2 regions of the Shimwellia blattae DSM 4481 genome follow, and region 2 is predicted to be linked to the other one. Evidence: predicted binding sites of a transcription regulator. Region 2 holds the regulator's gene; the other holds the start of a gene.
What was found. Region 2 encodes Fur, which represses iron uptake genes when iron is present. Its sites were predicted from a motif close to ATAATAATGAGAACNACTATCAA; they were not measured.
Positions count from the first base shown of each region.

Region 1 (5,257 bases), 1.3 Mb from region 2:
CGGGTTCTGGGCCATCAGGCGGGCCATCACCCCGTGGCTGTCGGGTGCGCTGGCACAGCGGATGTCAATCAGGCGCGAGAGCACCACTTTATCGATACCCGGCTGGCGGGTGGCGCTGGCACCGCGCGCCACCATCTGGGTAAAGACATCATGGCCGGGGATCTCCACTTTCAGCACCGGCTCCGGCTGCGGGCCGGTGGCCGACGCCTTAAAATGCCCGGCCACCTGATCGGGTGTCATCTCCTGGTGGGATTGTGGAATAAACAGTTCGCTGGGGTGACGGGTATCAAACGGGATAGCCCCCACCACCAGCGGGTGTGCGATACCCGCCTGCCGGGCGCTGTGAAACGCCTCAGCCAGCTGCTGGCTGAACGGACTGCGGGGATCGGCCCCTCCCTGAGCGGGTGTTGTAATACGGCAGAAACACCCTGATGTGATCAAACTGCGCAACGGTGACGTGAAACTAAAGCTGTCTTTTGCGGGCATTGTTGCCACCCCCGGTCGCTTTTCCTGTAAAAGCGTTGCCATGCAACCTCCGGTGAAATGATAAGGCGTTTAATAATAATTATCATTTGTATTTTGGAGCGGTAACGTAAGTGTTACGCCGCCTGGTGTCAACCATCACCACGGCAGATTTCACTAAAATTGCCCCTTGTGCTTTACCGGCGCAACGATGAAAATGAGACGCATTACTTAACAAGAAGAGATATAACCCTGTGATCCAGCCGATAATTCTGCGCAATGCGCTCACTGCCGCGCTTTTATTTTGTTGTGCGTGTAGTCAACTCGCCCAGGCCAGCAGCGGCTGGCCGCGTACCGTCACCGACAGTAAAGGCAGCCACACGCTGGAGCAGGCGCCGGTGCGGATTGTCTCTACCAGTGTGACCCTGACCGGCTCACTGCTGGCGCTGGATGCGCCGGTGGTTGCCAGCGGTGCCACCACCCCCAACAACCGGGTGGCGGATCAGCAGGGCTTTTTGCGCCAGTGGGGGGATGTGGCCCGACAGCGTAACGTGGCCCGCCTGTATATTGGCGAGGCCAACGCCGAAGCCATTGCCGCCCAGATGCCGGATCTGATTTTAATCAGTGCGACCGGGGGGGATTCTGCCCTCCCCCTGTATGACCAGTTGTCGGCCATTGCGCCTACGCTTGTCATCAACTATGACGATAAAAGCTGGCAGCAGTTACTGACCCAGCTGGGCACTATTACCGGCCATGAAAAACAGGCCGCCGCGCGGATTGCCGAATTCAACACCCGGCTGGAAAAAGCCCGCCAGCATATGACCCTGCCCCCCCAGCCGGTCAGCGCGCTGGTTTATACCCCCGCCGCCCACAGCGCCAACCTGTGGACGGCCGAATCCGCCCAGGGGCAGTTACTGCGTCAGCTGGGGTTCCGGCTTGCAGAACTGCCCGCCAGCCTGCGGCTCAGCACCAGCATGGGCAAACGCCACGATATCGTGCAGCTTGGCGGCGAAAACCTGGCCCACGGCCTTAACGGCCAGACCCTGCTGATGTTTGCCAACAACGACCAGGACGCGGCGGCCCTGAGTAAAGACCCGCTACTGGCCCATATTCCGGCAGTGAAAGATAAACGGGTCTGGGCGCTGGGTACGGAGACCTTCCGGCTTGACTACTACAGCGCCACACTGATTCTGCAACGCTTAAGCGCCCTCTTCGCTTCGTGACCCCTCCTCCACCTGGGGGGGCTGATACAGCCCGCGTAGCTGGGCCAGTAACAGGATCAGCAGCACGGCAACCACCGACAGCACCGCACCGGACACACTGGCCGCCCACTGGGGGGTTGCCAGGGTGGCCAGGCTTCCCAGTGCTGCCGCCCCCAGGGCATCACCGGTGACATTCTGCGCCGTCCACAGGCCATTAATTCTGCCCAGCATCTCATCCGGCGTGTGGCGCTGAATAAGGGTGTACTGCAACAGCGAGCTGATACCACTCAGATAGCCGAACACCACCAGCAACAGCGCCCCGCCCGCCCATACCGGCATCCCACCGAACAGACCAATGGCGATAAACGCCCCGCAGCTGCTCAGCAACAGCAGCATACCCGGGCGGGTATGCTGTGCCAGTCGACCGCTGGTCAGGGCACCAGCTGCGGCCCCCAGCGGGACCGCCGCATACAGAAAACCAATCTGGCCGGTGGTCATCTGCCAGTCACCGGCCAGAGCCGGGTACAGCACCCGCACGGCGCTGGCCATGGTCAATAACGCGCCCACTAAGGCGATACCGCCCACCAGCGGGTGGCTGAACAGAAAAGCGATACCGCTTCCCAGCGCCCGGAGTGGGTGCATTCGCGGCATCTCCGGCGGTGCCAGGCGGGGCAGCTTCAGCAGGGTCAGGCAGGTAATCAGCGTACCAAAGGCGGCCAGCCCGTAGTTCCAGACCGGGCCACCCCAGGCCAGCAGCAGGCCACCACACATAGGGGAGATAACCGAGCCCAGGCGCACCGTCAGCATGGTGATGGCCCCGGCCTGCATCAGATTTTCGCGCCCGACCAGTGCCGGGGTGGCCGCCAGCAGCGCCGTTACGCCAATCGACGCAAACAGACCATCCCAGACGCCCAGCAGGTAAATGGCCAGTAGCGAAGGTGCTGGTAGTAAGGCGTTTATCGCCAGGCCCACAAAACCCAGCCCGCAGGCGCTTCTTGCCAGCAGGATCAGGCGGCGGCGCTCATAGCGGTCCGCCAGTACGCCCCCCATCATCAGGCCGATAAACATGGTGCTGCCGGTCAGCGTGACCGCAAGCCCCACCTGGAACGGCGAGCCGGTCATGGCCTGGATTTGTACCGGGATGCCGACCCCCAGCAACCCGAGGGACAATATGGAAATAAAACGGGCGATAAATACCGCCCGGAAAGCAGAATGGGTGCGTAACAGACTGAGATTAATTAATAAAGATTGTCGGTTCATTACATAGCCTTAGCAAAATTTTCCTTACCGCCAACGTAGCCGCTCATGCTAACATAGCAAACCGGAGTGATAACGATAATAACTATCATTATTAATTATCAGGATGCGTATTATGCCCAGTTTTCAGCCAGTGTCCCGCTCAGTCATACTGACCGGCCTGCTGGCATTACTGGTGGTAATGTCGGTGGTCAGCCTGACCACCGGTGCCCAGGCGATACCCGCTGCCACCGTCAGAGATGCCCTGTTTGCCACATGCCAGACGCCAGAGTGCACCATCATTCTGGATGCCCGCCTTCCCCGTACACTTGCCGGTATCCTGGCCGGTGCGGCCCTGGGCCTTGCCGGGGCGCTAATGCAAACGCTGACCCGCAACCCGCTGGCAGATCCCGGTCTGCTGGGGGTGAACGCCGGGGCCAGCTTCGCCATTGTGCTGGGGGCGGCGTTCTGGGGCTTTACCTCGCCACTGTCGATGATGTCCATGGCCTTTGCCGGGGCCCTGATAGCCTCGCTCACTGTGGCGCTGACCGGCAGCCAGGGCGGCGGGCAGCTCAGCCCGGTGCGCCTGACCTTAGCCGGGGTGGCGCTGGCGGCAGTGCTGGAAGGGCTCAGTAACGGCATTGCCCTGCTCAACCCCGATGTCTACGACCAGCTGCGCTTCTGGCAGGCCGGTTCCCTGGATATCCGCACCCTGGAGACCCTGAAAGCGGCCTTCCTGCCCGTGCTGGCCGGGTGCGTGATTGCCCTGCTCGCCAGCCGCGCCCTGAACAGCCTGAGCATGGGCAGCGATACGGCCACCGCCCTGGGTAACCGGGTGGCGGGAACTCAGCTGGCTGGTCTGCTGGCGGTGACCCTGCTGTGCGGCAGCGCCACCGCCATTACCGGCCCCATTGCGTTTATTGGCCTGATGATGCCCCACCTGGCCCGCTGGCTGGTGGGGCCGGATCACCGCTGGATCCTGCCCACCACCCTGCTGGCGACACCTTCTTTATTACTGCTGGCGGATGTGATTGGCCGGGTTATCGTTCCCGGGGAGTTGCGGGTTGCTATTGTCAGCGCGTTTATTGGCGCCCCGGTGCTGATTTATCTGGTGCGCCGTCGCCGCAGCGGGGGGTGGTCATAATGCGGTTACTCTCCCGTTTTCACCTTGCGGTTATGGCCCTTATCCTCGGCGCGATCGCCCTGGTGTGGTGGAGCCTGGCAGGCGGCACCATACCGTTATCCGGCCAGCTGCTGTACGGGGTGCTCACCGGCAGCGCGCCGCGTAATGTCCAGCTAGTGGTGGTGGAGTGGCGCCTGCCGCGCATCGCCCTGGCCCTGCTTATCGGGGCGGCGCTGGGCATCAGCGGGGCGATTTTTCAGTCCCTGCTGCGCAACCCGCTCGGCAGCCCGGATGTCATGGGGTTTAACGCCGGGGCCTGGAGTGGCGTGCTGGTGGCGATGGTATTTTTTGACCAGCAAAGCACCGCCGTGGCCATGGCGGCCATGGCCGGGGGGATCCTCAGTGCGCTGGTGGTCTGGTCGTTTGCCTGGCGCGGCGGCATTGATACCTTCCGGTTAATTATCATCGGTATCGGGGTGCGGGCCATGCTGCTTGGGATCAACACCTGGCTGTTGCTGCACGCCTCGCTGGAAACGGCTATCTCCGCAGGGCTCTGGAATGCGGGCTCCCTCAATGGCCTGACCTGGGGGAAGGCGTTTCCCTCTGCACCGCTGATTATCGTTACCCTGCTGGCGGTGATACTGCTGGCCCGCCGTCTGCGTATGCTGGAGATGGGCGACGACAGCGCCTGCGCGCTGGGGGTGGCGGTTGAGCGCTCCCGGCTGTTACTGATGCTGGCGGCAGTCATTCTGACCGCCGCTGCCACGGCTCTGGCCGGGCCCATCTCTTTTGTTGCGCTGGTGGCGCCGCATATCGCCCGCCGGTTATCCGGCACGGTGCGTTATGGTCTGATGCAGGCGGCGTTGTGCGGTGCCGTGCTGCTGCTGGCCGCCGACTTGTGCGCCCAGCGGCTTTTCCTGCCTTATCAGCTTCCGGTGGGGGTGATTACCGTCAGCCTCGGGGGCATCTATCTTATTGTGTTACTGATTCAGGAGTCCCGTAAACGATGAGCCAGACTGTCGAGTCCCGCTTACGCGGCAATGCCTTAACCCTCGGCTACGGGAAACATATTGTGGCCGACGGGCTGTCTGTTGCCATTCCGCAGGGGAAATTTACCGCGATTATCGGCCCGAACGGCTGCGGGAAATCGACCCTGTTGCGCACCCTGAGCCGCCTGATGAAACCGCTGGCCGGAGAGGTTCTGCTGGATGGCGAAGCCATTGCCGGGCTGCCG
Region 1 covers NC_017910.1:1,445,045-1,450,301, reverse strand. The annotation lists gene EBL_RS06685 (isochorismate synthase) at 1-528, opposite strand, end outside; gene fepB (Fe2+-enterobactin ABC transporter substrate-binding protein) at 717-1,685, shown strand; gene entS (enterobactin transporter EntS) at 1,662-2,924, opposite strand; gene fepD (Fe(3+)-siderophore ABC transporter permease) at 3,037-4,044, shown strand; gene fepG (iron-enterobactin ABC transporter permease) at 4,077-5,033, shown strand; gene EBL_RS06660 (ATP-binding cassette domain-containing protein) at 5,030-5,257, shown strand, end outside.
Region 1: a site for Fur is predicted at 2,997-3,019, ahead of fepD (Fe(3+)-siderophore ABC transporter permease). Genes of this name have one in related genera too.

Region 2 (5,257 bases):
GGCGCCAAAGGCGCTCTCATCCAGTGAGTAGAGGGTCGTCAGAATTAATAAGAAACGATTAACCGCTTTTTTCTGCTCTGCGTACTCATCAGAGAGTAGCAGTTCCCGCATCGCGCGCACGCGGCCCCGGGCGTTGTTCGCCGGTTTTTCTGCCACAGCAGGCGCAGCAGGTGCTGCTGCGGTGGCGGATTTTACAGGGGCCTGGCTGCCAGATGCGGTCTGTGCAGTAGCGATTTTCAGCATTCGCCGTAAAATGTCGGACGCGCTCTCGCCAATGTGCAGAGTGTGGCTGGCAATATAGCGATACAGCTCGTCATCAACTTCAATCGTTTTCATCTTTATCCGGTGCAATAATCTTTCTGAATACAAGTCGTCAGGGTTTACCCTTCATGCCCAGTTAACGGCCAGGACTCCAGACGCCTGAAATCAGTACCTGGAATTTACGGCATTGACGCCGTCCTGCAAGCCGAAAAATCTGAGAGTGAACGCGCCCCCGACTTCCCGCAATACGAAACCCGGCTGGTCATAATGTTAATTAATCGTTACTATGCCGCCGGACGCTAGAATGCGGAACATAATACCCTAACCTGACCTCAGCCAAAAAAGAACTTTGCCATGAAATTACACGCCCGGGTGCAAAGCGCACAACAAACACAGCAGAATTTACCCGTTGTCCTGATCCACGGCCTGTTTGGCAGCCTGGATAACTTAGGGGTGCTGGCGCGGGACCTGGTTAACGATCATACCGTGATGCAGGTGGATTTACGCAACCACGGCCTGTCGCCGCGCAGCCCGGATATGCACTGGGCCGCGCTGGCCGGGGATATTCTCGACACCATGGACAGTGCCGGGTTTGAGCGGGCCATTCTGATAGGCCACTCCATGGGGGGGAAAACCGCCATGGCCACCACTGCACTGGCGCCTGAGCGCATTGATAAGCTGGTCGCGATTGATATTTCACCGGTGGATTATCATCTGCGCCGTCACGACGATATTTTCGCCGCTATCCGGGCGGTGAGTGCCGCAGGCGTGACCACCCGCCACGATGCGGCGGCGATCATGCGTGAGCATATAAAAGAAGAAGGCGTTATCCAGTTTATTCTCAAGTCCTTTGTCCAGGGCGAGTGGCGCTTTAATGTGCCGGTGCTGTGGGACGCGTATGCCAGTATCGTCGGCTGGGACGATGTGCCCGCCTGGCCACACCCGGCCATGTTTATCTGCGGTGGCGACTCGCCCTATGTAAAACCCGAGTACCGCCCGGCTATTTTACGCCAGTTCCCCCAGGCTCAGGCCCACGTGATAGCCGGTACAGGCCACTGGGTTCATGCTGAAAAACCCGACGCGGTGCTGCGGGTGATCCGCCAGTTTCTCGCCGCCGGGCAGGAATCCGCCTAAAAACTCGCCGACTGATTTTCAGATTAGCCTTACGCGTTGGCGCGCCCTGCTCCCTGTTGTATGATGGCGCGCTGATTAATACGCCCGGGCTTAATGCTCCGTCGCCTGTTTCCCCTGGCAATATTCTTTATCATGGCAAAAGAACAAACGGACCGGACGACACTCGATCTGTTCGCAGACGAACGTCGCCCGGGTCGACCGAAAACCAATCCGTTATCCCGTGACGAACAGTTACGCATAAATAAACGGAACCAGCTCAAACGCGATAAAAGCCGCGGGCTTAAGCGTGTGGAGTTAAAACTCAATAGTGACGCCGTGGATGCACTGAACCAGCTGGCAGAGGCACGCAGTATCAGCCGCAGCGAACTGATCGAAACCATGCTGATGGACTTACTCAGCGACACGTTACGCAAGACGCCCTCCCGGTAACAGAGAACCCGTCGTTCCCCGTTATCCGCCCCATGTTGCAGTCTGTGCACAAGGCGGTGATAGCAGTTTCCGCTGCAGGAGCTGTTCTGCTATCATTGACCAATCCATGGCATCAAGCAGCCACCCTATTTTAAGATTCAAGAGGTTATCTTACTCATGGCGATCGCAGGCATTTTCTTCGGCAGCGACACTGGCAACACCGAAAATATCGCAAAAATGATTCAGAAGCAGCTCGGTAAAGATGTGGCTGAGGTGCATGACATTGCTAAAAGCAGCAAAGAAGATCTGGAAGCGTTCGATATTCTGCTGCTCGGTATCCCGACCTGGTACTACGGTGAAGCGCAGTGTGACTGGGATGATTTCTTCCCTACCCTGGAAGATGTTGATTTTACCGGCAAACTGGTAGCGCTGTTTGGTTGTGGCGACCAGGAAGATTACGCAGAATATTTCTGCGATGCGCTGGGCACCCTGCGCGATATTATCGAGCCACGCGGGGCGACTATCGTCGGCCACTGGTCAACAGAAGGCTACCACTTTGAAGCCTCTAAAGGTCTGGTGGATGATAACCACTTCGTGGGCCTGGCTATCGATGAAGACCGCCAGCCAGAGCTGACCCAGCAGCGCGTTGAAGCCTGGGTTAAGCAGGTTTCTGAAGAGATGCACCTGAGCGATATTATCAACGCCTGAGTGGTAGCGCGGCGCTGGCACCCACCCGCCAGTGCCGCCTGATTGTTTTGCCCGATAACAAGAATTGCTACAAGTTTTTAACTTTATATCAGAACGCGGTACAATGACGGTCGCTTTAATGAATGTTTTTTTCTTGTGAAGCAATACTGACATTCGTTTTCTGAAGGCTGTATTTGTGTGATGTTTCGCGGTTTTCATTTATAACCATCGGTTCTATAATGAAACCCATGCATCTTTTGTCGTACCCGCTTTTAACTCCCTCCGGGGGCTAAATCGTTAAGCAACAGGATAACTCCCGCATGACTGACAATAATAACGCGTTAAAGAAGGCTGGCCTTAAAGTCACACTTCCCCGGCTGAAAATCCTCGAAGTGTTACAGGAGCCTGCTAATCATCACGTCAGTGCGGAAGAGCTGTACAAACGACTGATCGATATGGGCGAAGAGATTGGCTTAGCCACCGTATACCGCGTGCTGAACCAGTTTGATGACGCGGGCATTGTTACCCGTCATAACTTCGAAGGTGGCAAATCGGTTTTTGAGCTGACCCAGCAGCATCACCATGACCATCTGATCTGTCTGGATTGCGGCAAAGTGATCGAATTCAGTGATGACTCCATTGAATCCCGCCAGCGTGAAATTGCGGCGCGTCATGGAATTCGCCTGACCAACCACAGTCTGTATCTGTATGGCCACTGCGCTGAGGGAGACTGCCGTGAGGATGAACACGCTCACGACGACTCTAAATAATCACGCTCAGTAAACATAACCGGGTGATACCCGGTTTTTTACCGACAAAAAAACGGTGGCCAGGCCACCGTTTTTCGTTGCGACTCAGCGTACCGTTGTCGCCCGGCTGGTACGTTTACCGTCCGGGCTGACAGTACGCACCATCACCTCACCGCTGACCTGCGGGCGGGCATTATCCTGATAGCGCTGCCACTGCTTTCCGCCATCTACCGAGTATTCAATACCAAGCCCCGGCAGGCTGACATTCGCCGCCAGCACCCCGGCTGCCACCTGCGCCCCTGGCACCGGCAGGCGGTATGCAAGCGTGGTTTTATCCACCTTCGCCAGCTCACGCTGCCCCAGCAGGTTTGCAAAACGCTCCCAGTCCTGGTGCAGCGCTTTGGTATCCACATGGTGCGTGACGCCCCCCTGATACTCTTTACCGGCCTGGAAAGGTTGCTCCCACCCGGCCTGGTGCCAGGCACGCTCCGCCATGGCAATCAGGCGCGGGAACAGGCGATATTCCAGCTCATCGTCTGTGCGCACCACCTCGCTCCAGAGCTGGGCGGAGATCCCGTGAGCGCCCGGCCAGGGTTTGTCTGACTTCGCCGCGAAGGTCATACCGTCGCGATCGACGGAGGTCTCCGCATTTTGCGGCAGGTTATTGGGGGCAAAGCTGAACAGCTTGCGCTCATCGGTAAAGCGTGTTCCCCAGTAATATCCCGGCTCTTGCGGATCCACTTCATAAGGGAAGTCGAGATAGACATAATCCGGGTTAGAGATGGTCACCTCATAGCCTTTGTTCGCCCAGTCATTGACCGAATCCGCCCCGCCCCAGTACAGGGTATCCCAGAAGTTCACCCCAACGCGTTTCGTGGCGAAGGCGCTGGCATCTTTGGCATCTTTGAGGCCGTCCTGCCAGGCCTGCATCTTCTCGATACCGTGCTTATTAACAATCTTGCTCACCTCCACGGCGAACCAGCTCGGCAGGTGCTCCAGATCGGCCACTTTGCCCTCTTTCAGCATGGTCTGGCACACCTGAGACTTCGCCCAGGGCTTGTCCTGTTTGCTGAGATCCAGCTGGCCTTTACCCGCTTCCGGTTTGTTCTTATCCGTATACCCCGGGCCGAGGTAGATATTTTTCGCCTCGTCGCCACCGAAATGCCAGGTCGTCAGCGCCAGCCCGGCCTCTTTGTGCATCTGCTGGATCTCGCCGATCACTTTATCAATAAAGTGGCGCGAGGATTCCAGGCACGGGTTCAGGTAGCCGGTGCGATCGTAAAACTGCACGCCCGTGGTGTTTGAGGTATCGGTCGGATCCAGCAGCCGGTAGGCCGCGGCCTCCTGCGCTTTGCCCTCTTTCATCAGACGATCATAACGGGCTTCCATGGAGATAACCGCCGCACGGGCGTGGGCCGGTACGTCTATCTCCGGGATCACCTCAATATGGCGCGCCTTCGCGTATTTGAGGATCTCGATATAGTCCGCTTTACTGAAATAGCCGCTGCCGTTGGTCGAGGTATCCGGCCCGGAACCCAGCTGTGGCAACAGGCAGGTTTTCTCACTCAGATCGTGGCAGCGCTTACTGCCGACTTCTGTCAGCTCCGGCAGCCCGGGGATTTCAATGCGCCAGCCTTCATCATCGGTCAGGTGGAAGTGGAATTTATTCAGCTTGTAGGCCGCCATCTGATCCAGCGCACGCAGGATAGACGCCTTGCTGTGGAAGTTGCGCCCCACATCAATAAACATCCCCCGGTACTGGAAGCGCGGCGCATCTTCCGCATCCAGGGTGGCTATCTTCATCGCCCCTTGTGTCGGGATCAGCGACAGCACAGACTGCAGACCATAAAAGACCCCGGCTTCGTCATAGCCGGTTATCCGCGCCTCTTTGGGGCCAATCTGTAAACGGTAAGCACCGGGTACTGCGTCATCGCCTTTAAATTCGCGGGCAGCAATCGCGGTTTTTACCGGGTAGCTACCGTCCGTTTTGACCCCCAGCAGCGCAAAGCGATCGCTAA
Region 2 covers NC_017910.1:2,766,726-2,771,982, forward strand. The annotation lists gene seqA (replication initiation negative regulator SeqA) at 1-336, opposite strand, end outside; gene ybfF (esterase) at 616-1,395, shown strand; gene ybfE (LexA regulated protein) at 1,528-1,824, shown strand; gene fldA (flavodoxin FldA) at 1,981-2,511, shown strand; gene fur (ferric iron uptake transcriptional regulator) at 2,811-3,260, shown strand; gene EBL_RS13015 (beta-N-acetylhexosaminidase) at 3,345-5,257, opposite strand, start outside.